One region of the Paenibacillus sp. FSL F4-0236 genome, then DNA from elsewhere that is predicted to be linked to it. Evidence: riboswitches for the same ligand, from Rfam matches in the RefSeq annotation. Region 1 holds a riboswitch; each other region holds the start of a gene.
What was found. A riboswitch is a leader RNA that binds a small molecule or an ion and turns the genes downstream of it on or off. The one in region 1 is predicted to bind cyclic di-AMP.
Positions count from the first base shown of each region.

Region 2: another riboswitch for cyclic di-AMP. It lies ahead of NSQ29_RS24745 (hypothetical protein); the one in region 1 lies ahead of NSQ29_RS00830 (TrkH family potassium uptake protein).
Region 3: another riboswitch for cyclic di-AMP. It lies ahead of NSQ29_RS27240 (3D domain-containing protein); the one in region 1 lies ahead of NSQ29_RS00830 (TrkH family potassium uptake protein).

Region 1 is NZ_JBBOBK010000001.1:177,931-186,198, reverse strand. It holds gene NSQ29_RS00840 (LysR family transcriptional regulator) at 62-964, shown strand; gene NSQ29_RS00835 (potassium channel family protein) at 1,036-1,704, opposite strand; gene NSQ29_RS00830 (TrkH family potassium uptake protein) at 1,718-3,013, opposite strand; cyclic di-AMP (ydaO/yuaA leader) riboswitch at 3,148-3,329, opposite strand; gene NSQ29_RS00825 (CPBP family intramembrane glutamic endopeptidase) at 3,644-5,329, shown strand; gene uvrC (excinuclease ABC subunit UvrC) at 5,418-7,370, opposite strand; gene trxA (thioredoxin) at 7,492-7,809, opposite strand; gene NSQ29_RS00810 (YqzM family protein) at 8,168-8,268, shown strand, end outside.
Region 2 is NZ_JBBOBK010000001.1:5,539,796-5,548,063, forward strand. It holds gene NSQ29_RS24725 (histidine kinase) at 1-400, opposite strand, end outside; gene kdpC (potassium-transporting ATPase subunit KdpC) at 603-1,211, opposite strand; gene kdpB (potassium-transporting ATPase subunit KdpB) at 1,267-3,300, opposite strand; gene kdpA (potassium-transporting ATPase subunit KdpA) at 3,317-4,993, opposite strand; gene kdpF (K(+)-transporting ATPase subunit F) at 5,006-5,083, opposite strand; gene NSQ29_RS24745 (hypothetical protein) at 5,210-5,626, opposite strand; cyclic di-AMP (ydaO/yuaA leader) riboswitch at 5,817-6,007, opposite strand; cyclic di-AMP (ydaO/yuaA leader) riboswitch at 6,428-6,593, shown strand; gene NSQ29_RS24750 (hypothetical protein) at 6,727-7,218, shown strand; gene NSQ29_RS24755 (hypothetical protein) at 7,235-7,744, shown strand; gene NSQ29_RS24760 (hypothetical protein) at 7,877-8,236, shown strand.
Region 3 is NZ_JBBOBK010000001.1:6,102,313-6,110,580, forward strand. It holds gene ispE (4-(cytidine 5'-diphospho)-2-C-methyl-D-erythritol kinase) at 1-124, opposite strand, end outside; gene NSQ29_RS27215 (small, acid-soluble spore protein, alpha/beta type) at 265-441, opposite strand; gene veg (biofilm formation stimulator Veg) at 626-901, opposite strand; gene yabG (sporulation peptidase YabG) at 1,313-2,215, opposite strand; gene rsmA (16S rRNA (adenine(1518)-N(6)/adenine(1519)-N(6))-dimethyltransferase RsmA) at 2,287-3,171, opposite strand; gene rnmV (ribonuclease M5) at 3,168-3,719, opposite strand; gene NSQ29_RS27240 (3D domain-containing protein) at 3,896-5,059, opposite strand; cyclic di-AMP (ydaO/yuaA leader) riboswitch at 5,341-5,570, opposite strand; gene NSQ29_RS27245 (TatD family hydrolase) at 5,768-6,538, opposite strand; gene NSQ29_RS27250 (HD domain-containing protein) at 6,650-7,933, opposite strand; gene NSQ29_RS27255 (AbrB/MazE/SpoVT family DNA-binding domain-containing protein) at 8,238-8,268, shown strand, end outside.

The DNA of each region.
Region 1 (8,268 bases):
CTTCATGGCTATGAATTTCGTCACTACTGTTTATAGATTGCACTACGAGAGGAACATAAATATGTTTGACGATTTAGATGTTTTTGCAGCGGTTGTGGAGCACTCCAGCTTGAATCGGGCCTCCCGCCAGCTCAATCTGTCCCAACCTGCCCTATCTCGTAAAATCTCCAAGCTGGAAGAACGGCTGGGTGTCGCGCTATTTAATCGTTATGGCAAGCGTCTGGAGGTAACAGAGGTTGGGCGTCTTACTTATTCCTACGCACTTGAACAACGGCAGCAGCGCTCTAAATTTCTGGAGGCTTTGTCTAAATACAAAGAAGGCGAGCCTAAGCTCGTCACCTTAGGGGCGTCACTTACCTCACTGCAGACCACTCTGCCTCCACTAGTTAACGCATATATGGAGAAATACCCAACTGCGGAGCTGAAGCTAATCACAGGCCGAACACATGAAATTGTCTCCTCTGTCAGTGAAGGAAAGTCAGATATAGGTCTGATCGCTTCCTCTATTCAAGAACCTGGACTGCGCTGTATTTCTCTGTTTGAGGATCAACTTCGACTGGTTGTTTCTGAGCATCATCCTCTGAATCAATCTACCAAGCTAACTATGGATGATCTGTCCCGACTGCCTATGATCCTGTTCTCCAAAGGCACCTGGTACCGACGTCTAACAGACGATCTGTTCCAGCGCTGTGGAATTGATCCAGACGTTCGGATGGAGATTGACTCCTTCGAAGCCATCGTGCGGCTGCTACCGACAGTCAATGTGGCAGCGTTACTGCCCAAGTCTTATCTGCGTCCGCAGCTGTTAAACGGCGGTGGGCTGGTCTCTCTGCATATTAAGGAGCTGGAGCAGACTCAGCGAACTACCTGCCTGATTTACCGTGACGATGGGAGCCTGAGCACAGCGGCCCGCAGCCTCGTGCAGGTCACAGAAGAGATGTTTCTAACGGAACGAGAGAAATAGTACATACCTCTGCGTGCAGCCTTAATTAAAAAAGCCCTCCGTCCCATGTAAAGGACGGAGGGCTTATCTATTTAATCTTGGTTTACAACTTCATCCTCAAATCGATCAATACTTTCATTAGAACCAATGAGTACCATAACGTCGCCCTCACTCAAATGATCATGTGCCGTTGGAGCCACTATAATTCCACTTTCCCGGTTCAGGGCAACAATACTGCAGCCATATTTCGCTCTTGTATTTAAATCTGACAAGCTTTTCCCGTTCATACAAGACGGAACGGTTAGCTCGACGATTTTATAATCCTTGGACAGTTCAATATAATCCAGCAAATTGGGTGTCACGAGCTGATGTGCCACACGAATGCCCATATCCCGCTCCGGAAAAATAACCCGGTCCACGCCCAGCCTGGACAACGCACGACCATGAAGGATCGAGATCGCCTTGGCTACTACTTGCTTGACTCCAATCTCTTTTAACAAAATCGCCGCCAGAATACTTCGTTCCATATTGTCGCCAATCGCAACAATCCCACAGTCAAAGTTCCGTACGCCAAGCGAGCGCATAATTCCTTCATCTGTAGCATCAGCCACTACCGCATGCGTCAGGTGATCGCTCATTTCCTCCACACGCTCCTCATGGTGATCAATGCCGAGCACCTCGTAGCCCATTTCCATCAGCTCAAGTGCAAGGCTTGAGCCAAAGCGGCCTAAACCGATTACTACAAATTGCTGTGCTTTCATTTCGGATTAACTCCTATCCAATAATTATTTTACCTTCTGGGTGCTTATACAATGGTTTACCCTGTTTAGGTCCAAGCGCATACACTAATGTTAATGGACCTAGCCGACCTGCAAACATGGTCAGACAGATCAGAATCTTGCCGAAGATAGACAGTTCAGGTGTCAGCCCCATGGTTAGTCCCACCGTGGCAAAAGCTGAGGTCGTCTCAAATAATATCGCTAAGAAATTACTATCCTCTGTTGTGGACAGTAACATCGACACCGTGAGGACCAATAGCAAAGCGAGTAATGTTAACGTCAACGCTTTATAGATACGCTCCTGCGCCAATCGGTAACGGAACAGTACAACATCTTCACGTCCGCGCAGCATCGCGATTACTGCACCAATCATAATCGTAAAGGTTGTAGTCTTGACCCCGCCACCTGTTGATCCTGGAGATGCACCAATAAACATAAGAATAACCATAAAGAACTGTGAGGCTTGCCGCAGTCCGGCAATATCCACCGTATTGGCGCCAGCGGTTCGGGGCGATACCGACTGAAAGAATGCCGATAATATTTTGCCGCCGAAATTTAAATTCCCCAGTGTGCGCTGATTCGTAAATTCAAATATAAAAATAACCAAAGCGCCGATAAGAATAAGCCCTGCAGTGGTGGAGAGTACAACTTTGCTATGCAAAGATAATTTACGTTTGACACGAAACTCCACCAGATCCGACATGACAATAAAACCAATACCGCCAGAGACAATCAGAAACATCACCACGATGTTCACTAGCGGGTCATATACATAATCGGTTAAACTCCGGAAATCCCCGAAAATATCAAATCCAGCATTATTAAACATAGACACCGCATGAAATATTCCAAAATAAATGGCCTTTCCCAGTGGCATATCAAACGCCCAGCGTATGGACAGAAGCACCGCTGCACAGCCTTCGATGACCAAGGAATAAATAAGTACTCTCCGGATCAGTCGAACAATCCCCTCCATAGAGCCTTGGTTCATTGCTTCCTGAAGGATCAGTCTGTCCCGCAAGGAAATTTTGCGTTTCATCATCATGGCAAATAAGGTCGCCATTGTCATAAACCCTAAGCCGCCCACCTGGATAAGCACCATAATTACGGTTTTCCCAAAAATGGTGAATGTCGTCCCGGTGTCCAGCACCACAAGTCCTGTCACACAGGTGGCCGATGTTGCAGTAAACAACGCATCAATAAAACTAACAGCATTCCCGCTGGTACTCGAAATGGGAAGCATTAGCAGCAAGGCTCCAATCAGAATGATCGATGCAAAACCAAGCACCATAATCTGAGGCGGAGAGAGCTTCAGGAACTTTGATTCAGAAACCCTGCGAAACTGTGAAGCCACTACGCTCACCCTCTTATCAAAATTTAAAGAATTCCAACAAAAAAAGCACTGGAAAACCAATGCTACCCTTGGTTCCTGCAGTAAATTAGCCTACGAGGTTAGCTGACGGATTCGGACTGTGCAGGCTGCCCTATTCGTTCCTAGAACGAAATTCACCCCTGATGAATAAAGACAACGCCTATGGCGTATACTCATCTTTTCATTACTTCTTATGGTTCCCCCGTTTTCACCTGAAATTCGGCTATATACAATTGCATACAAATTATATATGTTATTTCGATAAATCACAAAGACACTATTAATGGTGATTCATATGAAAAATGCGGTTTGGAGAGGATGTACCACTAAGAGTGCCTTTTCTCATCACTTTTCCGTGTTTTCCCTGCAATTGCATCGATTTTCATGAAAAATGAAGAAAGAATCACCTTAAATTCATGGTATATATTCAGTTACCTATTCTATAATATCTCTATTACCCATAAAAAGAATATACGATGATTTTTGTAACTATCATGGCACTAATACTATAATGGAACATAACATTGTCAGTTTACAAGGAGGCGTTACATGAATCCCGTTGGCCAGCCCTTACAGCAACGTGCCCTCTCCAAGAGGCTCATCATCTCGGGCATTATCGGTCTTATTCTATTTATTATGTTTCAAATTGCTCCCTCGGTGCTAAATAGCCCTGCCGGGGAAGATACTACTGTCATCAGCAAGGCGGAAGCCCGCGACAAAGCCATATCATTCGCAGAACAAAAGCTGAACTACACCAAAGCACCAACCGATCAGTGGAATGTACTGTACGATACGGACTCTTCCTTTTATGGTTATATGTCCCGCGAGAAGCTTTTGGAGGACTATACAAAAAAGAAATTGGATCAACGATATCCTTTTGACATCTTTCGTGTAACACTTAGTCCTTCAGCGGAACAAGAGCCACTGATCTCTGTTGACCTCAATATGTATACTGGTGCAGTTGTCGCTTTCACACAAGGTGCAGAAGGATCAGGTACCGGATTACCAAACAATGTATCCACCAGTGCAAAAGAAGAGGACAAGGGTACTACCTTATCACTTGCACAAAAAGAAAGTCTTGCCCGTCCTTGGCTTCAGGAATGGGATGTAAATCCCGCCAAGCTGCAAATTGAATCGAATACGGGAAACTACGGGCTCGTGTATACAGATCGTTCCGTTCAGATCGGCGAATCCTTACTACACTATTATTTCGATTTCACTGGCGAACAGGTATCCAGCTTTAAAGCAGGATTCACCGCTCCAGCCTGGCATACCTCCTATGTAAAGGACCAGACCTCTCTCGCTGAAAAGTTTACTTTATTCGGCTACGGTTTGCCTACTTTAGCTTTAGGAATTCTGGCACTCATCTACAGCATACTTAGAAGAGAACATACCTCCTTTAAGCGTGGAATATTCCTAAGCTCAGCTTATTTTGTAATCATGATGATCAGCACCTATAATATGCTCCCTGAATCCTCAGGCGAAGGACTCGAGGCTCAGATAACTTCCGTCATAATGTTCATCATTTATGCCTTATATAGCCTCCTAATGTCCTCCCTGCTCTATTTTTCTTTAGTTGGAGGGGACGGCCTATGGAAAAAAGAAGAGGGAATGAACCCATGGCCTCGTGCTAAAGAGCCTGGCTATGGAAAATATGTTCTGGATAGTATCCGGGCTGGATACGTCTGGGCATTCGTGCTGCTAGGGGTGCAGACCCTTATGTTCATCGTATTATCACTTACCTTGCAGAACTGGTCCACTACTGACGCTACTCAATCTCCTTACAACATGAGATATGCTTGGCTGCTGCCCATCGTTGCATGGCTCGCTGGTTTATCCGAGGAAGCCATTTATCGTTTTTTCGGAATTCCTATGTTGAAAAAAGTATTCCGTAGCACGTTCATTGCTTGCCTGATCACCACGCTGGTTTGGGCGTTTGGCCATACGCTGTATCCGATCTACCCCATCAGTTCCCGTCCTATTGAGCTGACCGTGATTGGTTTGCTCTTTAGCTATATATTCCTTCGTTACGGCTTTATTGCCGTCATGTTCAGTCACGTCGTGTTTGACAGCATTCTGATGGGTGCTACGCTGATCTTTATGAAGGAAAGCGTGAATGTAGGGGCTGGTATCTTCGCGATTATCATGCCGTTCATAGTCGCCTACATCGTCTATCGGTTTAATCCACCGCAGAAATCAGAACCTAAGCCGGTTGAACCTACATCTGTAATTTAAACCTATAATTAAAAAAGGTGTCACAGCAGAAAACTGCTGTGACACCTTTTTTATATTTACGTATACATCATTCCAGTATTTCGAATGCCTATGTCGCTGGCTCTTCATCCTTGAGCGCCTCAAGAATTTGACTAGCCAGCTTTTCGCCAATAGAAAGTGATTTAAAATCCTCTATGGAGGCTTCTTTAATTTTCTTTAGTGATCCGAAATGCTTAAGCAGCGCCTTGCGCCGCTTCTCGCCTATACCTGGTATGGAGTCCAGTTTAGAAGTAACCATGGACTTCCCACGTTGTTCACGGTGGAAGGTGATGGCGAATCTATGCACCTCATCCTGAATCCGTTGCAACAGATAAAATTCCTGACTATCCCGAGCCAAAGCGACAGGTTCTGGCGGATCTCCAACCAAAAGCTGAGCCGTCTTATGCTTATCATCCTTAACGAGACCACAGACCGGAATGAATAACCCCAGCTCGTTCTCGAGAATATCAATAGCTGAGGATATCTGCCCTTTACCACCATCGACTACGATAAGATCTGGTATCGGCAGGTTCTCTTTCAGCACCCGTTCATACCGCCGCCGGATGACCTCGCGCATCGTTCCATAATCATCCGCACCCACCACCGTACGAACCTTATATTTACGATACTCTTTTCGTGCGGGCTTGCCATCAATGAAGACAACCATCGCAGAAACCGGATTAGTCCCTTGAATATTCGAGTTATCGAACGCCTCGATCCGGCTTAAGCGTTCGAGCCCCAGGCTCTCGCCTAAGCTCATTGCAGCACCAGAGGTACGTACTTCATCTCGTTCAATAAGCCGGAACTTCTCGTCGATTGCGACTGTAGCATTTTGGCAGGCCATACCGACCATCTGCTTCTTGAGGCCACGCTGTGGCACTAGCACTTTGGTGCCGAGCCACTCCTGTAGAATAGAGGCGCCACCTGCAGCATCAACGACACCTGCTGCTGATGCTTCCGCAGCGGCCATTTCACGGGCCTCAACTTCTTCAGGCGATTCGGGGGTATCTTCCCCCTTTTGTAGATCTTCTTCGGCTGGAGCAGCAATGACAATCGCCGGTTTAGCTTCTTTATCAACCACTGCTTCTTCGTCAAGCACATCCGGCAGAAGAATCTCCTGCGGCAGAGCAGGATTATCACTGTAATACTGCGTCACATAAGACATAAAGTCACTGTAGGCTTCCCCATAGAACGGAAAGACAGAGGAGTGGCGCTGAATCATCTTCCCTTGTCTCATGTACAGAATCTGTACACACATCCATCCCTTGTCTACCGCATAACCAAATACGTCACGATCCTTAGTATCTGTGGTGTTAATCTTTTGTTTCTCCATCAATGCATCAATATGGATAATCTGATCCCGCAGTTCCTTCGCCCGTTCAAAATATAATTCCTCAGCAGCTTCCTGCATCTTCTGCTGTAGATCCTTCTTAACCGCATCATGACCTCCGCTCAGAAAAGCAGCGATATCTTGCGTAATCTGCTCATACTCGGACTTCTGCACTTCCTTCTCACACGGCGCCAAGCATTGGCCCATGTGATAGTAAAGACAGACTTCCTTTGGCATTACGCCACATTTACGGAGCGGATACATACGATCGAGAAGCTTTTTCGTTTGCTGTGCAGCATAACCATTAGGATAAGGGCCGAAATATTTTGCTTTATCTTTAATCACCCGGCGTGTGACTTCAAGCCGAGGGTGAGTTTCATTCGTTATTTTGATATAAGGAAATGTCTTATCGTCCTTCAGAAGTACGTTATAACGCGGCATATGCTTCTTAATCAGATTGCACTCGAGAATGAGCGCTTCCATGTTACTGGACGTAACAATATATTCGAAATCAGCAATGTTAGCGACAAGCCGCTGAGTTTTACCATTATGACTGCCTGTAAAATAAGAGCGAACCCGGTTCTTAAGCACCTTCGCTTTACCCACATAAATAATGGTGCCTTCTTCATTCTTCATCAGATAGCACCCGGGCAGGTCGGGTAATAGAGCCAGTTTGTTGCGGATATTGTCCAAAATGATCCCCTCCAGCTAAATTGGACCCATAATTAATTGGCATTCAGCACACAAAACGCCTCCGGAATGAACCGAAGGCGCTGAGCGGCAGGGCCGAGGCCCGAACAGTAGCATTTAACAATTATTGATGTTTAGCTACGATATTTTTCAGGGATTCTTTGGAGTTCAATCCCACAACTTTATCTACCGGTTGACCGTCTTTGAAGAAGATCAAGGTTGGGATACTCATCACGCCAAAACGGGAAGCCGTTTCCGGATTCTCATCCACATTCAATTTTGCAATCTTCACGCTGTCTCCCAGTTCTGCGGACAATTCGTCCAAGATTGGAGCAATCATCTTACAAGGACCACACCAAGGAGCCCAGAAGTCTACTACTACAGTACCTTGACCTTCCACTTCGTTACTGAAGGTTTGGTCAGACACGTTCACGATAGCCATGATATTGTTCCTCCTCTAAAGTTTTACGAAACATTACTCCACTCTAAACCAAAGCTTAGTTTATGGAAGCTGCTCCGAAAATATAAGTTAATAAATTGTTTCATGTAATATGATAACCAAATTACCACTTACCGACACAATTCCAGTATAACATATCTTTAAGGGATATGTTATATATCACATACAATTATATTGCTCTCAAACTAATTTTATTTACGTTACTCTTTTCTTTACAATCTCCCCAGCCTTTCGGTATACTCTAAGAAAGCGCATTAAATGTCAATGACTTATTTCATAATGGTCAACTCAATTTGCATCTTAACAATACAGGCATTGTCCCTGTAAGGAGGCAGAAGCTATGGATGTCAACGCGCAAGCACGGGACCCACGAGAACATATCAACGAAGAACCCCGCAATGATCTAGGCGATTTAATGAATGGATTTTTCGGAATGACTGC
Region 2 (8,268 bases), 5.4 Mb from region 1:
CATTGCTCAATAAATATTTGATATCTTCCAGTCTTCCAGACCTCTCCGCACCCTCGCGATTCTGGTGAGCCAAGCCATCGGTTAGCACAACTTCTGGATTACGTGCCACAATAGCAGCTACATCAAGATCCTTCTTCTCTATATCTTTCTGAAACCAATGAATACTTGGTATCCGTTCCAAATCGCCCAGCTGATCCTTAGTTTCTGGACTCTGATTCGTCGAAACCGCACAGATCACAACATCGATTCCCTGCGCTTTTAGCGCCTGGCCCTCACGCAGCATCTGATACGTTTTGCCCGACCCACTGACCGGACCGATATAGATCTTCAGACGTCCCCGATGCAGCTCATAGATAGAGAGCAGCAGCTCCTCCGGCGTCTTCCTCCGGTATGTTCCCATCAAGACCACTCCTTAATAACCCCGATCATGCATGTATCCTTCTGTTCCAAGAAGAAACGACGTTGTCGTCCTTCAAAGATGACAGCCGTTTCTCGTAGAAATATAAGGATGATGTATAATGTGAAACTTATACTTTCTTATATTTTAGAAAGCAAGATATCCCTGCCCGATTCTAGTAATCTGGCAGGGACATTTACTATATTTATTTGTTCGCTAGTTTCAGTAGATCCATGTTCAGCTTCAACACATTGACCCGTTCTTCACCAAACAACCCTAAGTCACGACCCTCGGTATGCTTATTTACGAGCTCTTCCAGCTGCGATGCAGGAATACCGGTTAAATTGCTAATCCGAGGAATCTGCACCATAGCTGAAGCAGGTGTGATATGCGGATCAAGCCCCGAACCCGAGTTGGTGACCAAATCAACTGGCAATTTGTTCACGGGCACATCCGGATTATCGAGCTTCCACTGCGTAATGAAATCCTTTGTCCGCTGCAGCATATCCGGATTGGATGGAGAGTAGTTATTGGAACCTGAAGCTTCTGCTTTATACTCAATACTAGACACACGACCATGAAATAAAGCTGGATTCGTAAAGTTCTGCCCGATGAGTTCCGAGCCTACAACTACTCCAGCATCATTCTTAAGCAAGCTGCCGTTCGCCTGTGACGGCATTAGAACCTGGGCAAGCGCTGTAGTTGTCAGAGGATAGATCACTCCGCAGAGAACAATAAATACTAAACTTAGTCGCACAATAATAAAGAAATAAGCACCTTTCGATGATGATAACTGCTCTTCAGTGTCCTCCATGGAGTTTCCGTTATTCACGATGCTCTCACCCTTTCAATGATTAGTCAACACGTCGTTAAATCCATACACTTACGATCATATCAATGAGCTTGATGCCAGCAAATGGAACAACCACTCCGCCTAGCCCATAGATAAATATATTGCGTCCAAGCAGCTTCGTAGAGCTCATAGCTTTATACGACACACCCTTCATAGCCAGTGGGATGAGCAGCGGAATAATAATCGCATTAAATATTAAGGCGGATATTATAGCCGAGCTTGGCGAGCCTAGTCCCATTACATTCAGGGCTTCCATTTCAGGAATGGCGAGCATGAACATCGCCGGAATAATAGCGAAATACTTCGCGATATCATTCGCGATACTAAAGGTTGTTAACGCGCCCCGCGTCATCAGCAGCTGTTTACCAATCGCTACGACCTCTATAATCTTCGAAGGGTCAGAGTCCAAATCGACCATATTTGCTGCTTCCTTAGCAGCTGTAGTGCCGCTATTCATGGCTAAGCCCACATCAGCTTGTGCTAGGGCAGGGGCATCATTTGTACCATCCCCAGTCATGGCAACCAGCTTACCCTCGTTCTGTTCGCGGCGAATGACTGCTATTTTATCCTCAGGTGTACTTTCAGCGATGAAATCATCTACCCCCGCTTCACGGGCAATCGTAGCTGCGGTCAGCGGATTGTCACCCGTACACATGATGGTCTTGATCCCCATTTTCCGCAGCTCATCAAACCGCTCTTTCATGCCTGGCTTTACGGTATCCTTCAAGTAAATAAGTCCATAGATCCGATTGTCTACCGCAACCGCTAACGGGGTCCCCCCCATCCGGGCGATGGCATCAGAATTACTGTCGAGGTTCGCGGGAATGACACCGCCTTTCGACTGTACCCATTTCTTCACGGAGTCTACCGCACCTTTGCGTACGCAGCGTCCATCTTGCAGGTCAATACCACTCATCCGAGTTTCGGCCTTAAACTCTACGAATTCGCCACCTTCAGCAAGCTTGCTGTCATAGCTGCGTTCCAGCTTTTTGGCCAACTCAATTACAGAACGTCCCTCAGGCGTCTCATCCTTTAGGGAACTGATGGCCGCCCATGCCGTAAGCTCCGCTTCGGATTCATTTCCGACTGGTACAAATTCACTCGCCATCCGGTTCCCAAAGGTAATCGTACCGGTCTTATCTAGGATCATCGTATTAATATCGCCGGCAGCCTCAACTGCCTTACCCGACATGGCGAGTACATTAAACTGGGTCACCCGGTCCATACCCGCTATTCCGATTGCGGAGAGTAGCCCCCCGATTGTTGTCGGAATCAGACAGACCAACAAGGCGATCATGACGGGAATATCAAGATCAACACCTAGATAAGTTGCAATCGGCCGCAAGGTCACTACTACAATCAAGAAAATCAGCGTCAGACTGATCAAAAGCGTATTTAGCGCGATTTCATTAGGTGTCTTCTGACGTTTCGCCCCTTCAACGAGGGAAATCATCCGATCTAGAAACGACTCACCAGGATCACTAGTAATTCTGACCTTGATCTCATCACTGACGACCCGTGTACCGCCTGTAACGGAGCCAAAGTCCCCACCAGCCTCCTTGATTACAGGTGCGGATTCACCTGTAATCGCTGATTCATCTACGGAAGCTAGCCCTTCAATCACCTCACCGTCACCAGGGATGAGTTCTCCCTGACTGACAATGACGATATCTCCTTTACGCAGCTCGGAGGAAGAGACTGTCTTCACCGCTCCTCCAACCAGTTTGTTAGCTGTGATATCTTGTTTTGTTTTCTTGAGCGAATCGGCTTGGGCTTTCCCCCGGCCTTCCGCCAGTGCTTCAGCGAAGTTCGCAAACAGCACTGTAAATAGCAGAATGAACAACACTGTGATATTGAAGCCTATCGATTGCTCTGCATTAAAATATCCAGGAGCCAGCACCATGAGGAGGACAATGATCGTACCGACCTCTACCACGAACATGACTGGATTTTTGATTAGCGTTACTGGGTTAAGCTTTATAAAACTATCCTTTACAGCGCTAAGGAGTATGGGTCCCGTCAGCAACTTTTTTCTTTTTACAGTACTCATCTTATTCTCCCTCTTCCTACCGTAAGGTTAGATATTCTGCAATGGGGCCGAGTACAATGACCGGCAGGAACGTCAACGCACCGATAATCACTACTGTACCAATCAGAATTCCCGTAAACAGTCCATTGTCTGTGCGGAACGTGCCAATCGTCTCAGGAACCGGCTTCTTCTTAAGCAGAGAACCTGCTACCGCCAGCATTGCAATGATAGAGACATAACGACCTAGCAGCATGACAATCCCGGTTGTGACATTCCAAAAAGTTGTATTGTCTGCAAGCCCTTCAAATCCTGAACCATTGTTCGCGGCAGAAGAGACATATTCATATAACACTTGGCTGAGTCCATGGAATCCAGTGTTCGTAATCGCCCCTTGCCCCAAATCGGTCAGGAACGCAGCTGCGGTTGGCACAAGGATAATGAACGGATGTACAAGGATCGCTATGGCAATCAGCTTCATCTCCTTGGCCTCTATTTTCCGTCCGAGGAACTCCGGTGTCCTGCCGACCATGAGACCGCACAGGAAGACACCCAGAATCGCATACATCAGCATATTGATCAGTCCGACACCTTTACCACCGAAGACATTGTTGAGCATCATCAGTGCAAGAGGCGTAATACCTCCCAGCGGCGTCAGCGTATCATGCATATTGTTAACACTACCTGTCGTAGCTGCGGTTGTTACTGAAGTAAACAAGGAAGACTGCGGTATGCCGAAGCGCACCTCTTTACCTTCCATACTACCTTGTGAAGATTCAATTCCTAGTGCATTGATCGCCGGATTGCCTTTCGATTCAGCATAGAAGTTTAGGCTTAATAGCAGAACAAACAAGGTCATCATTGCGGTAAAAATTACCCAGCCCTGACGTTTGTTCTTGGCAAACAATCCGTACATATAAGGGAGCGAAGCTGGCAGCATCCACATAGAGAGAATCTCTAGCACGTTCGTAAGTGGATTAGGGTTCTCAAAAGGATGCGATGAATTGGCCCCGAAGAAGCCGCCACCATTCGTGCCCAGATGTTTGATCGATTCCAAAGAAGCTACTGGACCGATAGCAATTTGTTGTGTTTGGCCCTCTAGTGTAGTGACTTCAAGTGATGGCTTGAGCGTTTGTGGCACATGTAGTCCTACCAGCACCAATGAAACTAACAAAGCTAGCGGAATGAACACACGAATATGTGCTTTGACGAAATCCTCGAAGAAGTTCCCGACTGATTTCCGTCCCGTGATTCCTCTGACAAAGGCAACCGCAACAGAAAATCCGCTCGCTGCAGATGTGAACATCATCATCGTGATGACAGCCATTTGTGAAAAATACGAAAGCCCCGTCTCCCCGCTATAATGCTGCAGGTTCGTATTGGTCATAAAGCTGATCACTGTATTGAATGAAAGCGTCTGTTCCATATCCGTAATTCCATTCGGGTTTAACGGCAATCCCCGCTGCAATCTAAGAACAATGTAACTGAAAGTAACCAATACGATATTTGTTAACACAAAGCTGAGCGCATACTTCTTCCAAGACATTCCGTCCCGTTTTTTCAGGCCGATCAGCTTATAAATCCCTTTTTCCATGCCTCCAAACCATCGATCCGTACGGTTCGGTTCATTAGAAAATACATAATATAAATACGTGCCCATCGGCTTAACCAGCAAGATAAGAATTACGATTACAGCAACTATTTGCAAAATGCCCATGAATGCCCCTCCTTAAAATTTCTCCGGATGAATCAATGCGTAAACCAGATATACAAACAACAGTAGGGTAACAGCGATTACTAGAATCACAACTTATCCCTCCCTGTATCCTCAACTACACCTGCGCACCAGCGCATAAATCCATAAAACAACCCGTAAATTACAGCTAACGAAGCCACCATATACAGATCCATCATATCTCCCGCACTCCTTCTTTTATCCTTGATGAGGTGATTTATCGATTAGAAAATCAGCATCACCACTATGAGAATAGATTACATAACTTGCACCAAGTCTTTTATAGACCAATCTAGGATTTATTGAGCTTGTGATTACAAAAATCGGCTGTGTCGTCCAGGTGCGGCACATCTGAATGTAGCGGCAGCATAACGTAAAGCTGCTCTCGAACAGATATACCCGTCCTACCGGGAACGGCGGGCGAAACCAAGTATTCTGATGGCGGGTATCAACTAGAACGACTTGTTCAATCCCCATCTCTTCGAGTAGGGCCTTCTCAGGCAAGTTGTTGGTCAATCCGGCCATCTTAATGCCTCTGAATTTTAGAAGCTTAATAAAATGTTCGCCTGCCTTCGTTGGCGCACATACCAGTACATATTCATTCTGATCTGTCATCTCTTATTCTCCTCAAATGCTTTGCTTGTAAGATCAGAACTTGATCACCCTGATCTTGAAAGAAAAGCTACCGCTAATGATGAATATAACGACCTCTTCGTGAGGTTTTCCATAAATGCTTTGCTTAAAAAAGCACAGCAAAAAGCCACAAAGGATTCTCCTCTGTGGCTCGCTAGCGGTCACATTGCACTCATCCTCTCTCCATACGCTTACGAGGTTAGCTGTCGGATTCGGGCGGTGAGAGTCGCCCTACCTGTAGAAGATGCGAGCTCACTCGCATCTTCTACAGGATTCACCCCATAACCGGCTTCCGACTCTCACATCGTCTGCCGATTGTTGGTTCCCCCGCTTTCCTTAACGGAAATTAAGCGGATCAAATATTCGATTGTTGTTGAAACAGGAGTAATCATACCCTTATGCAGGAAGAATTGTAAAACCTGATTGATGCCAAAATAATGCAAATTAAAAACTATTTTCGTATCGGATAGCGCTTACTTGATATCCAATCTCTCTATATCTCTTGTTTACTCGAGTTTTAATCCATTAGCGAAAAGCGGGCATACCATGTGATTTTATTCACCACAAATGTAGAAATCTTAAAAAATCGCCTTTATAGGTAAGAAAACAAGAAGTCGAGATTAAGCGAGGAAGAAGCCCGATAACTCGCAATAAATACCTATTTGGTTCCCTTTTCCGTCGTAGTAGGCAGGATTTGGTTTAAATTGCGCTCAAAAGAACACTTTCTGTTTTTACAGAAACACCTTGAAAAGAGTATGATTCGGGTTGAATCTATTTCACGAAATACATTCAACGCTGAGTTCCTGCATTTGCAGGGAACGGGGGAACCATCAGGCCACATGGCCTACTTGGGGTGAATCCGAAGGAGACTGTTCAAGTCTCACATAGGTAGGGCGACTCTCACCGTCCGAATCCGACAGCTAACCTCGTAAGCGTAAAGAGAGAGACCCTTGATCCGCCACGCTTTGGCACAGGTGTGTGTATACCTGTATTCCAAAACCGCAGCAGAGGTCCTCCTCTTGCTGCGGTTTTTGCGTTACCTGAATCTATAGGGTGATAGCATGCTGGACGGGGTGAAAGGAATGAAACACTATTATTGGGGAACTCAGCAAGGGCTACTTGAGCCGATAAGTCTAAATTATGTTTGCTTTGGAGCGTTGTGGTTCGAAGAGGATCATCACAGAACTATTGTCGGCTATGCTTTTGGTCAGAAGCAGATTGAATCACTTCGCCATTTCAGCAGCCCATCTACCTGTGAATACTGTATGGACCGAACAATTATATACGAAATATATAAAAATATCCGAGAAAAGCAACAGCTGCAGGATTGGTCAGCACACCAACGTTTTCCATGGCTCACCGCTTTTAAGGAACCGTGGAAAGATGTTGCAGTCGGTTGGTACGTAATGAGATCCCGCAACACCTTTCCCTTACATTTATCCGTTATACGCAAACAGAAATTCCGACTATGGCTGGAGCATGCCGCAGTCTGTGAGAATGAAGCTGAAATGCTCGCCTGTATAGAGAAGGCTAACGTCATTCACCATGTAAATCTTAAGCTTTTGGAAACCTAAGGAGGAGAAACCTGTCATGGACCAGCGAAGACTATCTCGCATAGAAGTATTCGTCTTTGATTCACCAGAGCCTATTCACTATGGAATGGAGGCTGATCAAGACAGCCGTTATGGCATCCTGAAACTTACCTGTAAAGGAGGTAGCAGCTGGGGGGCATGTCTTATCTCTGCCAATACCAAAACTTTCGACCTTATTAAATGGAGTTCTTTTCTCAGAATGATATACCATTGCCGGCTAGAGGAAGCGATAGATAAAGTACGTACCCATGGTTCAGAGTGGGATCAGACTCAGTTTGAGCTAGTGCAAGGTGCTTTACAGGATTTAAGAGCCAAGCTGCAGGGTAAATCCTTGGCAGGGCACATTGAGCAAGGTCGTCTGTACAGAGCTGTCGCTGGTGGGAGAGATTCCAAAGGAGGGCGGCTATATTATAAACCATCCAGTGTTGCGCTTCAAAAACATAGTTATCCAGAACCTGATACCGCCGAGCTTATCAACAAATCCATTTCTTACTTTTCTATATTATAGGTTCATCCCATAACCCATTCTGAAAGGATCGTGTTTATCATGCCTGACCCCTTACCTGCCGAATCCCCCCGTAGAACTATATTTGCAGAGTGTGTTCAAAAGTGTACGAATGATATCTATACGCTCAGTTCCATGTTGTTACAACAATCAGCAGAAGCCGAGAAGGTTACTATCCGTACTTTTAAAGAGCTTCATAAAATATTCCGTCAAAAAAGCTTCGACAGCCAGCTATTCTCTATCGAAGCTTACCGCTCTTGTATCCGACAATGCGCCGATTATTACGCATGCCGGTCTCTCCTGTCTGCCAAGGCATTGCCTTGGGAGGAACAGCTTATAAAAACGATGTGGTATGGCCTAAAGCTATCTTTACCTCAAATAAGCATCATTCTGCAAAAGAGTGTTCCTGTACTAAAAGCGCAGCTTAGGCGTGTGCGGGAGCAACTGACTGCTCAAGAGGATTTGCTGCCTAGTGGTAATCTATCCGTTGTCTAATCCCCTCAACTATCTTCCAAATAACTTTTACG
Region 3 (8,268 bases), 5.9 Mb from region 1:
CTAAACGGTCTGCTAGATCTACCATGGTCATAATCATTTCCACCTCATGAAAACCGTCAGCACGCTTGTGCAGCACATCCAGCATCAAATTAATTTTAGCTGGTGCCTTCTCATACATTTTCAAGGCGTTCACCCACCTTCAGCTTTTCCCGTAAAAACAACTTAACATATTATATGAAAAACTTCTAATGAAGTCCAATAATAAAAGGGTGTCGCCAGTTAGACGCACCCTTTTTCGTTAAATAATTGTTCACACGCTAAAGATTAAGATTTCCGGGCAGCCTCTTCAGCGAGCTGAATCGCTCTTTTTACCATATTACCTGCATCCTTCGCCCGTATTCCTCCCCATCCTTCACGTTCCACAGTTTCGTAAAAACCAAGCTCCTTGGCTAACTCTGTCTTTAGTTCTTCCGACATCATGCCTCGTTTTCTGCGGCTCATTACGGAATTCCTCCCTTATGAAAGAAAATGATAAACCGATTGCTCAATTAGTATGCTTGCTAAGAACAAGGATCATTCACTGAATATTAACCGCCAAAAAAAAAGAAACGGTCGTCCTTTTTGAAGGACAACCGTTTCTGATACAAATAAAAAACAGCCTCCAAAGGAAGCTGCCCGTGAAACATTAAGCTTTAATATACATAATCCGCATCTGCCCATCGTCTTCACATACTGTGATTTCCACAGATTCAGTAAGGATATCGGCATAGCTATAGGAGACTCGCTTGAATGTTTGCTGCTCCTGATCCAGTTTGACAATAAATACAGAAGGGTACGTTTCTTCCAGGACACCGGTGCGTTCTACGGTTTTACGACGACCTCCGTTTGCACGCAACGTGATCTTATGACCGACGTGAGCTTCGAGACTGCGTTTGATTTCCAACAGCGCGTTATTAGCCATTGCCTGACGACCACCTCTTTTCTTGTCCATTATACAACTTCCCCAGGTGTTTGTCAAAGCAAATAAATAATTATAGATGATGAATATTTGGTTGTCAACGGAATTTTTTTGCGGAGAATCAGAGGCGAACTAATAGCCTTGTTATCTGTAATAGGTTTACCACAAAGCAAGAAAAATAACATTGTCGATCTTTAAAGATAACTACCATTTCACACAAGCATAATCGCCTTTGGCGTCCCTATAAGGACGGTTAGCGTTTATGCGGGAAATATAAGGATAATGTATAGCGTGAAACTTATACTTTCTTATATAAAAAAAGGGTTAAGCTCATCGCTCACCCTTTCTTCGCGTTACTCTATTCGGCCACTTCAAATTACCTATTAGCTTTGAAAATAGACCTGTACCTGTCGATTAAATTGCGGAAGGTGTCACTTTTAGTGCTGACAGGTTCTGCAGACGCGGCATCCCAATACGGAAGCTGCCACGGGTCTCAATACCGCCGATTCCCTGATTACCACTAATGGTGTTGTTCAAAACCTCACTCAGATTCACCGTATCCCTAATGGGCGTGAACGACGATTTTGCCGCTACATAAACTGGGTCTAGGGCATGGATCAATATCCGTCCAGGAGAACTGGCGAAGTTCGCCCCTGCCCCCAGCAGTGCTTCAAAATGTGACTGACAAGCACCTGCAACAATCGTCAACGCATCAAAATTTCGCTCATAATCCCTAGCTACCCTAATAGCAGCTACGAAGTTTTGCGAATTTTTATAGCTGCTCAGACTGTGAAGATCGTAAGTATGCTGTTGCTTCAGCACCCCGTCATGACCGGTAATCACCACAATATCTGGACGCACGCGGGGCAGCAGCCGGTATAAAGTGTCAGCCATTGCGGACTCATGAACATGATGACCTTCAGCAGGGATCCGCAATTGCTCGTATAAGCTAAGGCTCTTATTCAAATACGCTGGATCGCCATCCAGATGCAGTACTTTCCCCGGTACTTCAAAATAAGCAGCTTCCTTGGGCGATGGAGCCCATGCTCCTTCTGATAGAGCGCTCCCGCTCCGCTGACTTTGCTCCTGTCGGTCTTTCCGCAGCTGTGTCAGTGATTCATTCGCTTTAATCTGTGCCTGCTGTCCTCGTTCCGTAATTCGGGTAGGAGGCACTTGAACCAAGTCATTCAGAGGAGAATCCGCCAACAGACGGAAATCTGTGCCTTTAATGACGGCTCTGTCCTGCACAATATGATCTACACGAAAAGTCAAATCTCCGCCATAAGATTTACGAACGACCAAGTCTCCTAAATTCATTACAACCACCACCTCTACCCCATCGTATGGGCAAAGGCCTCAGTTGGTTCATAACTAGCTATGTTTTTAGCTTATTCAATTCCAGCAGCCAACAGAACACCGCTCAATCGGGCGTATTCTTCTAGACTTAACGTTTCTCCACGACGGGTTGGTTCAATACCAGCTTCTGCGAGTAAAGCCTCCAGACGCTCACGTCCCTCTTCCGGGAAGTAACGAGCCTTGAGATTGTTAGCAATCGTCTTGCGACGCTGTGTGAAAGAAGCTTGGACGACCTCAAAGAAGTGCTTCTCACTCTCAACTTCTACCGGTGGACGCTCTCTTACCTTTAGACGGATTACAGCGGACTCCACATTAGGTTGAGGAATGAACACCGTACGCGGCACAATGCAGACGAGCTCAGGCTCGCTGTAGTACTGCACGGCAATGCTAAGGCTCCCGTATTCCTTTCCTCCCGGAGAAGCGGCCATACGCTCCGCAACCTCTTTCTGAATCATTACAACGATGTTATCAAGCGGTAGCTTCTCTTCGAGCAGCTTCATCAGAATCGGAGTAGTTACATAATACGGCAGATTGGCAACTACGCTTACCTTGTTCACGGATGCAAAATCTTCTTTGAACAGCTCCTGCAGATTTACATTCAGAACATCATCATTACGAACCTTAACATGCGGATAAGGGGAAAGTACGTCCCTTAAAATAGGAATCAGCCTACGGTCGATCTCCACAGCGGTCACCGCACCAGCGGTTAGCGCCAAACGCTCGGTCAGGGCACCAATCCCAGGACCGATTTCCAATGCCCCTGATTCGCTATCTAGCCCAGCGGCGTCAACAATCTTGTCCAATATATTTTGATCAATCAAAAAATTCTGTCCTAAGCTCTTCTTGAACTTGAATCCATAACGTTGAATAATTTCTTTCGTCCGTTTTGGAGTCGAAATTTCCTCTCTACTACTCATGAAGTAATGCCCCCCTGATCAATTTGGGCGAGAGCTCCGGCAAATTCCTCCCGCGTAATTCCAAACATCGCCAGCCGCTTGTACAGCTGCTTGCCATTACAATATCCGATTCCAAGCAAATTACCAAGTGCCATACGTCTTTCAGCTGCCCGAGGATGTACAAGCATTCCAGCGGCCATTAGATCATCAAGTCCAATTAAAGCAGGTGCACCTTCAAAAGAGGTATGTACATTCCGCAGCGCATGACGAATCGCCTCTGGAGAAGCGTTCTCCACACCAATATCTCCCTTGCGGGTTGCGTCCTTCTCCGGAATGAAGGCATGCTTACAGCCCGGCACCTTTGCGGACACAATCTTACGAATTCGTTCACCCGCGTGATCCGGGTCAGTAAGGATAATCACTCCTCTACGCTCCATAGCAAGCGCGATCTTCGCAATTACGGTCCGGTCTACAGCCGAGCCCCCTGTTTCGATTGTATCTGCTTCTACAGCGCGTTTAACAGCGACGGTATCACTCTTACCTTCAACGACAATTAATTCCTTAATCATATCTCTTGACTCCTTCCAAAAAAAGCAAAAAAGAAGAGGTTTCGCTCCTCTTCTTTTGGTTAAAGAATGTATAAGTGATGAGCGGTTGCTCTGCGATCAACGAAATGATCATCTGGCGTTCCTTAACGGTTATCATCACTATAGCTTATCAAAGAATAATTTGCAAAAGCTTCAGCCTAGTTTAACTCCGGCTTCACAGGTCCAATCACATAAACGGTACGTGATTTACGACCGAAATTACGGACATGGCTCAGTGAATCGTAATAGACATCTACTTTATTGCCTTTAATGGCACCGCCAGTATCTTCTGCTCGGCGGAATCCAAGCCCCTCGATATATACCCACCAGCCAATAGGGATTACATTCGGGTCTACCGCAATTGTACGACCTTCCGTTACGCGTGTTCCGGAGGCAGTTTTGGTACCAATACCTGGCTCTTCTGATGAATAAGCTGTCATGGAGACGTTCTTAATCATCTTCTTGTACTCAAAGTCTACGCCAGCCTTGCTAGTGACGTTATTAGTCTTGGCGCTAACCTTAGCCGTTTTTGAAGTGGTGTTTGATTTGGAAGTTGTTGTAGTCTTAGCTACAGCCGGCTTAGGAAGTGCTTTGGTACCAACGGCAATAATCTTATCTTTCGTTACCGTTTGTACTTCCTTACCAATCATGCGCATAGAGGCCAGTTCTCCGTCTTGGTAGATCTTTTCAATATGCTGAATCATGACGCCTGGTTTGCCTGCCTGTGCCACTCTAACTGTTCCCACAGTAAGGGAGGGGTCTGCTGTCTTGATGACTCTGAAGGGTAAGTTAGTTGATCGCTGTACAGTCTGTTTGTTGATGCGAACAATCTTAACCTCCATGTTTGCAGAAATGGTGGTGTCTAACGAAGGGAAAATCTTATCATGACCTTCTAGGGTAATGCCCATTTTCTCAATTGCTTTACCAATTGTGTCTTCGGTCGTATATAACGTTTTTGTTGCTCCATCCGCAGTAAGACTAATTTTCTGCGCACGATTGATAACGACACGGTCACCGTCTTTTATTTCATCACTCAGTCCTAAAGATAGTTCATCATGCGGCTGCAGCGAAATTTGCTCTTTCTCCAACACATCACCAAGAAGCGCTTCTCGCGTTTCAAGCGTCTGTGTTTGCCCGTCTATTACTAAAAATAATTGTTTGTTACTTTGACCGTGTACGTACAGCAGAATAAGTAGCGCGATAGCGACTGAAATCACGCCTGCAAGTAAAAGTACGCGAGTATTTACTTGCTCCCACCGTAATGCGAAAGACCTGCTGGATGACTGCGAATCATGGGATACTTCTGGTTGGAATACGCCCATTCTCTCCATCCTCCTTACATAGCCCCGTCGTCAATTGTATATCATGAGGACTGAATTCCTTTGACGAAACTATTTGAGATTGTCACAGGACACGCACGTAATAACTTAGCGTCTCCTGCTCATGGATCGCCTGCTCGGCACAGCTACTCCCACCCCTGTTATATAACAGTATGTGGGCAACATTCTATTTATTCAAAAATAAAAAAGCCTAAAAAGAGTTCAACTGAGGACTCTTTCGTGGCTTCTCCAATATCAGAATAGAGAATGCTTGTGCACGAGGTTGCCTCTCTTACTTGCGCTTACGGGGTTAGCTGTCGGGTTCGGACGAAAGAGAGACGCCCTATTTCAGGTCACCCGCTCATGGCGGTTGCCCTTAAATTCACCCCAAAGACCACGTGAAGAAATCAAATACTGTCCTACGGCACGTCTAAACCGTATTTAAAATACAGGCATGCGGCAGGTCAATATTGGTTCCCCCGTTCTCCATACGGAGACTCAGCGAGACGATCCATGAATCAATGGCTGTCACTATAACACAGCTCACATCACTGAAAAGATGATATCCTGTTTTGATGCATGTTGTAAAGGACGATTCAACCACGTTTACGCAAAAATATGGTTAAAATATTGTAATATTCAGCCGTTTTTATATTAAAAAAGTTTAATATATCGGCCATTCTCTATTTTTCGCCTGTTTTGCTCCCGTTTTCACTCAATCCCAAATCGTTCCAGTGCGTTCGCATACGTTATTTTAGCCAATTCTTCCCATGTTAACCCTTTAATTTCAGCTGCTGCCTCTGCTACAAGCTTCACATGAGCGCTCTCATTTCGCTTCCCGCGGAAGGGGTGTGGAGTCAAATATGGAGCATCGGTTTCGATCAATAATCGGTCTAGTGGGGTCTGCGCAAGCACTTCTTTTGGCACTCTTGCATTTTTGAACGTAATGGGTCCTCCAAAGGATAAATGAAAACCAAGATTCAAGCACATTTTAGCTGTTTCCCAGCTTCCTGAGAATGAGTGCATCACGCCTCCAACCTCATTTGCTTTTTCCTCCCGTAAAATCCGTACAACATCCTCATGGGCATCACGATCATGAATACAAATCGGCATATTTAATTCACGGGCTAGTCCAATTTGCTTGCGAAAAACTTCATGTTGCACATCCTTGGGAGAAGTATCCCAGTAATAATCCAGTCCGATTTCACCAATAGCCACTACTTTTTTATGACTGCATAGAGAAGCGATCCAATCGAGATCTCCTTCTTTCATATCAATCGCATCCTGAGGATGCCAACCCACTGCCGCATAAATATAATCATAAGATTCCGCCAGCTTCATCGTTGAGGGAATCGTCTCCCGATTAAATCCGATATTAATCATCTTGCTAACTCCTGCTTCTACAGCACGAGCGATAACTTCTTCGCGATCCTCGTCGAATTGAGGTGCATCCAGATGCGTATGTGTGTCAAACAGAAACATTTTAACCCTCACTCCTTGTTCTTTTTTAAATATAAGACAATATAAGTTTCACACTATCCGTTATATCTTATATTTCTACTCTTCTTGTCAAAAATCCCATATTTTCTTGTATTATTTTGCAAAAATCTCTGCAATAGAACCAGGCAATCGCGTAAGCGCATTTCTCAACTTATCCTGAGGAAAATAAAGATGATATCTGCCACGGTGAATACCGCTAATAGAACGCACAATATCCGACACCTCTGAAATTTCCCGCAGATGATCATGCCGATCAAGCAGCAGAATTTGTTTATTGTCAAAAGCTTCTCCCGGACGGAACACATCATAGGGCAGATCTGTCGGAAAATCAATCTCCAAATCATATTCTGGGTGAAGTCCCGCTGCCGCAAAACTGCTACGAATTTCAGTAATCATATCTGTATCGAGATTCTCCACCTCAACATATTTATACAGTTTACGATGAATAAAACGGGTACACAAGTCGCTTAGTAGCTCATCTTTCTCAAGCGTCCACTGCATAAAAGCCGTCTGTACCAGTGCTTCATCTAGCATTAAATATTGCTTCACTGTCACCTCACCACGGAACAAATCCTCCAGCGGATTAATCATGAAACTAAAATTGTACCCCTCTTGGAAAAGCTCCTTGGCTCTACGGAAAATTTGTCGTAAAATAATCTCTGAGCTACGTGTCACCGGATGAAAATAGACTTGCCAGTACATTTGATAGCGCGACATTAAATAATCTTCAATGGCGTGCATTCCCGATTCTTTTACAACAATTCGACCATTATAAGGACGCAGCATTCTTAAAATCCGATCAATGTCGATCGTCCCATAGTTTACACCTGTATAGTACGCATCACGCAGCAAATAATCCATGCGATCAGCATCTAGCGGACTGGAAACCAGATTTACAACAATTTCATGCTCATAAGTTTTAGCGATTACAGAGGCTACTTTACGAGGAAAATCCTCCTCCACATCACGCAAGATCTCAGTAATCTCTGTGTCCTCCAGAATAATTCGACAAGTCCAATCCTCATGATTCATTTCAAAAGCTTCTTCTATAGAATGGGAAAATGGACCGTGTCCCAGATCATGCAGCAAGGCCGCACACAAGGTAAGCAGACTTTCTTCAGGAATCCAATCCTTATACCCGCTTCGTTCAAATTGCGAAATAATTCTACGTGTAATTTCGTACACCCCTAGGGAATGAGAAAACCGACTATGCTCTGCGCCATGAAAAGTAAGATACGAGGTCCCCAGCTGGCGAATACGGCGTAAACGCTGAAATTCCTTTGTATTTATTAGTCGCCAAATAATAGTATCCTGCACATGGATATAATTGTGAACCGGATCTTTGAAAACCTTTTCTTCTGTGAGCGGCTGCTTCATGAGATCAACTCCTTTATTAAATTTAATATGATTTTAACCAATATAAGTATATAATAAGTAATTATGTCGTACTTTGTCGAATAGTGACGTTTTTAGTCTTGGTAAATCGACAAAGTTTATTTTTTCACTTTTTTTAGAATTCGTGATTGTTATAGGGAATTCAAAGTTTTCGTGAAAAAGCACTTATTCAACAGATGAAAAAAGGTTGACTGTTTTGGGAATCGTTGGTATTATAAATATCATAAAACAGTGAACAATGTCGAATAATGACGTTTTTGGAACATTGAGAGGAGTAACGATTGTTATGATGAAATCAACAGGAATTGTAAGAAAAG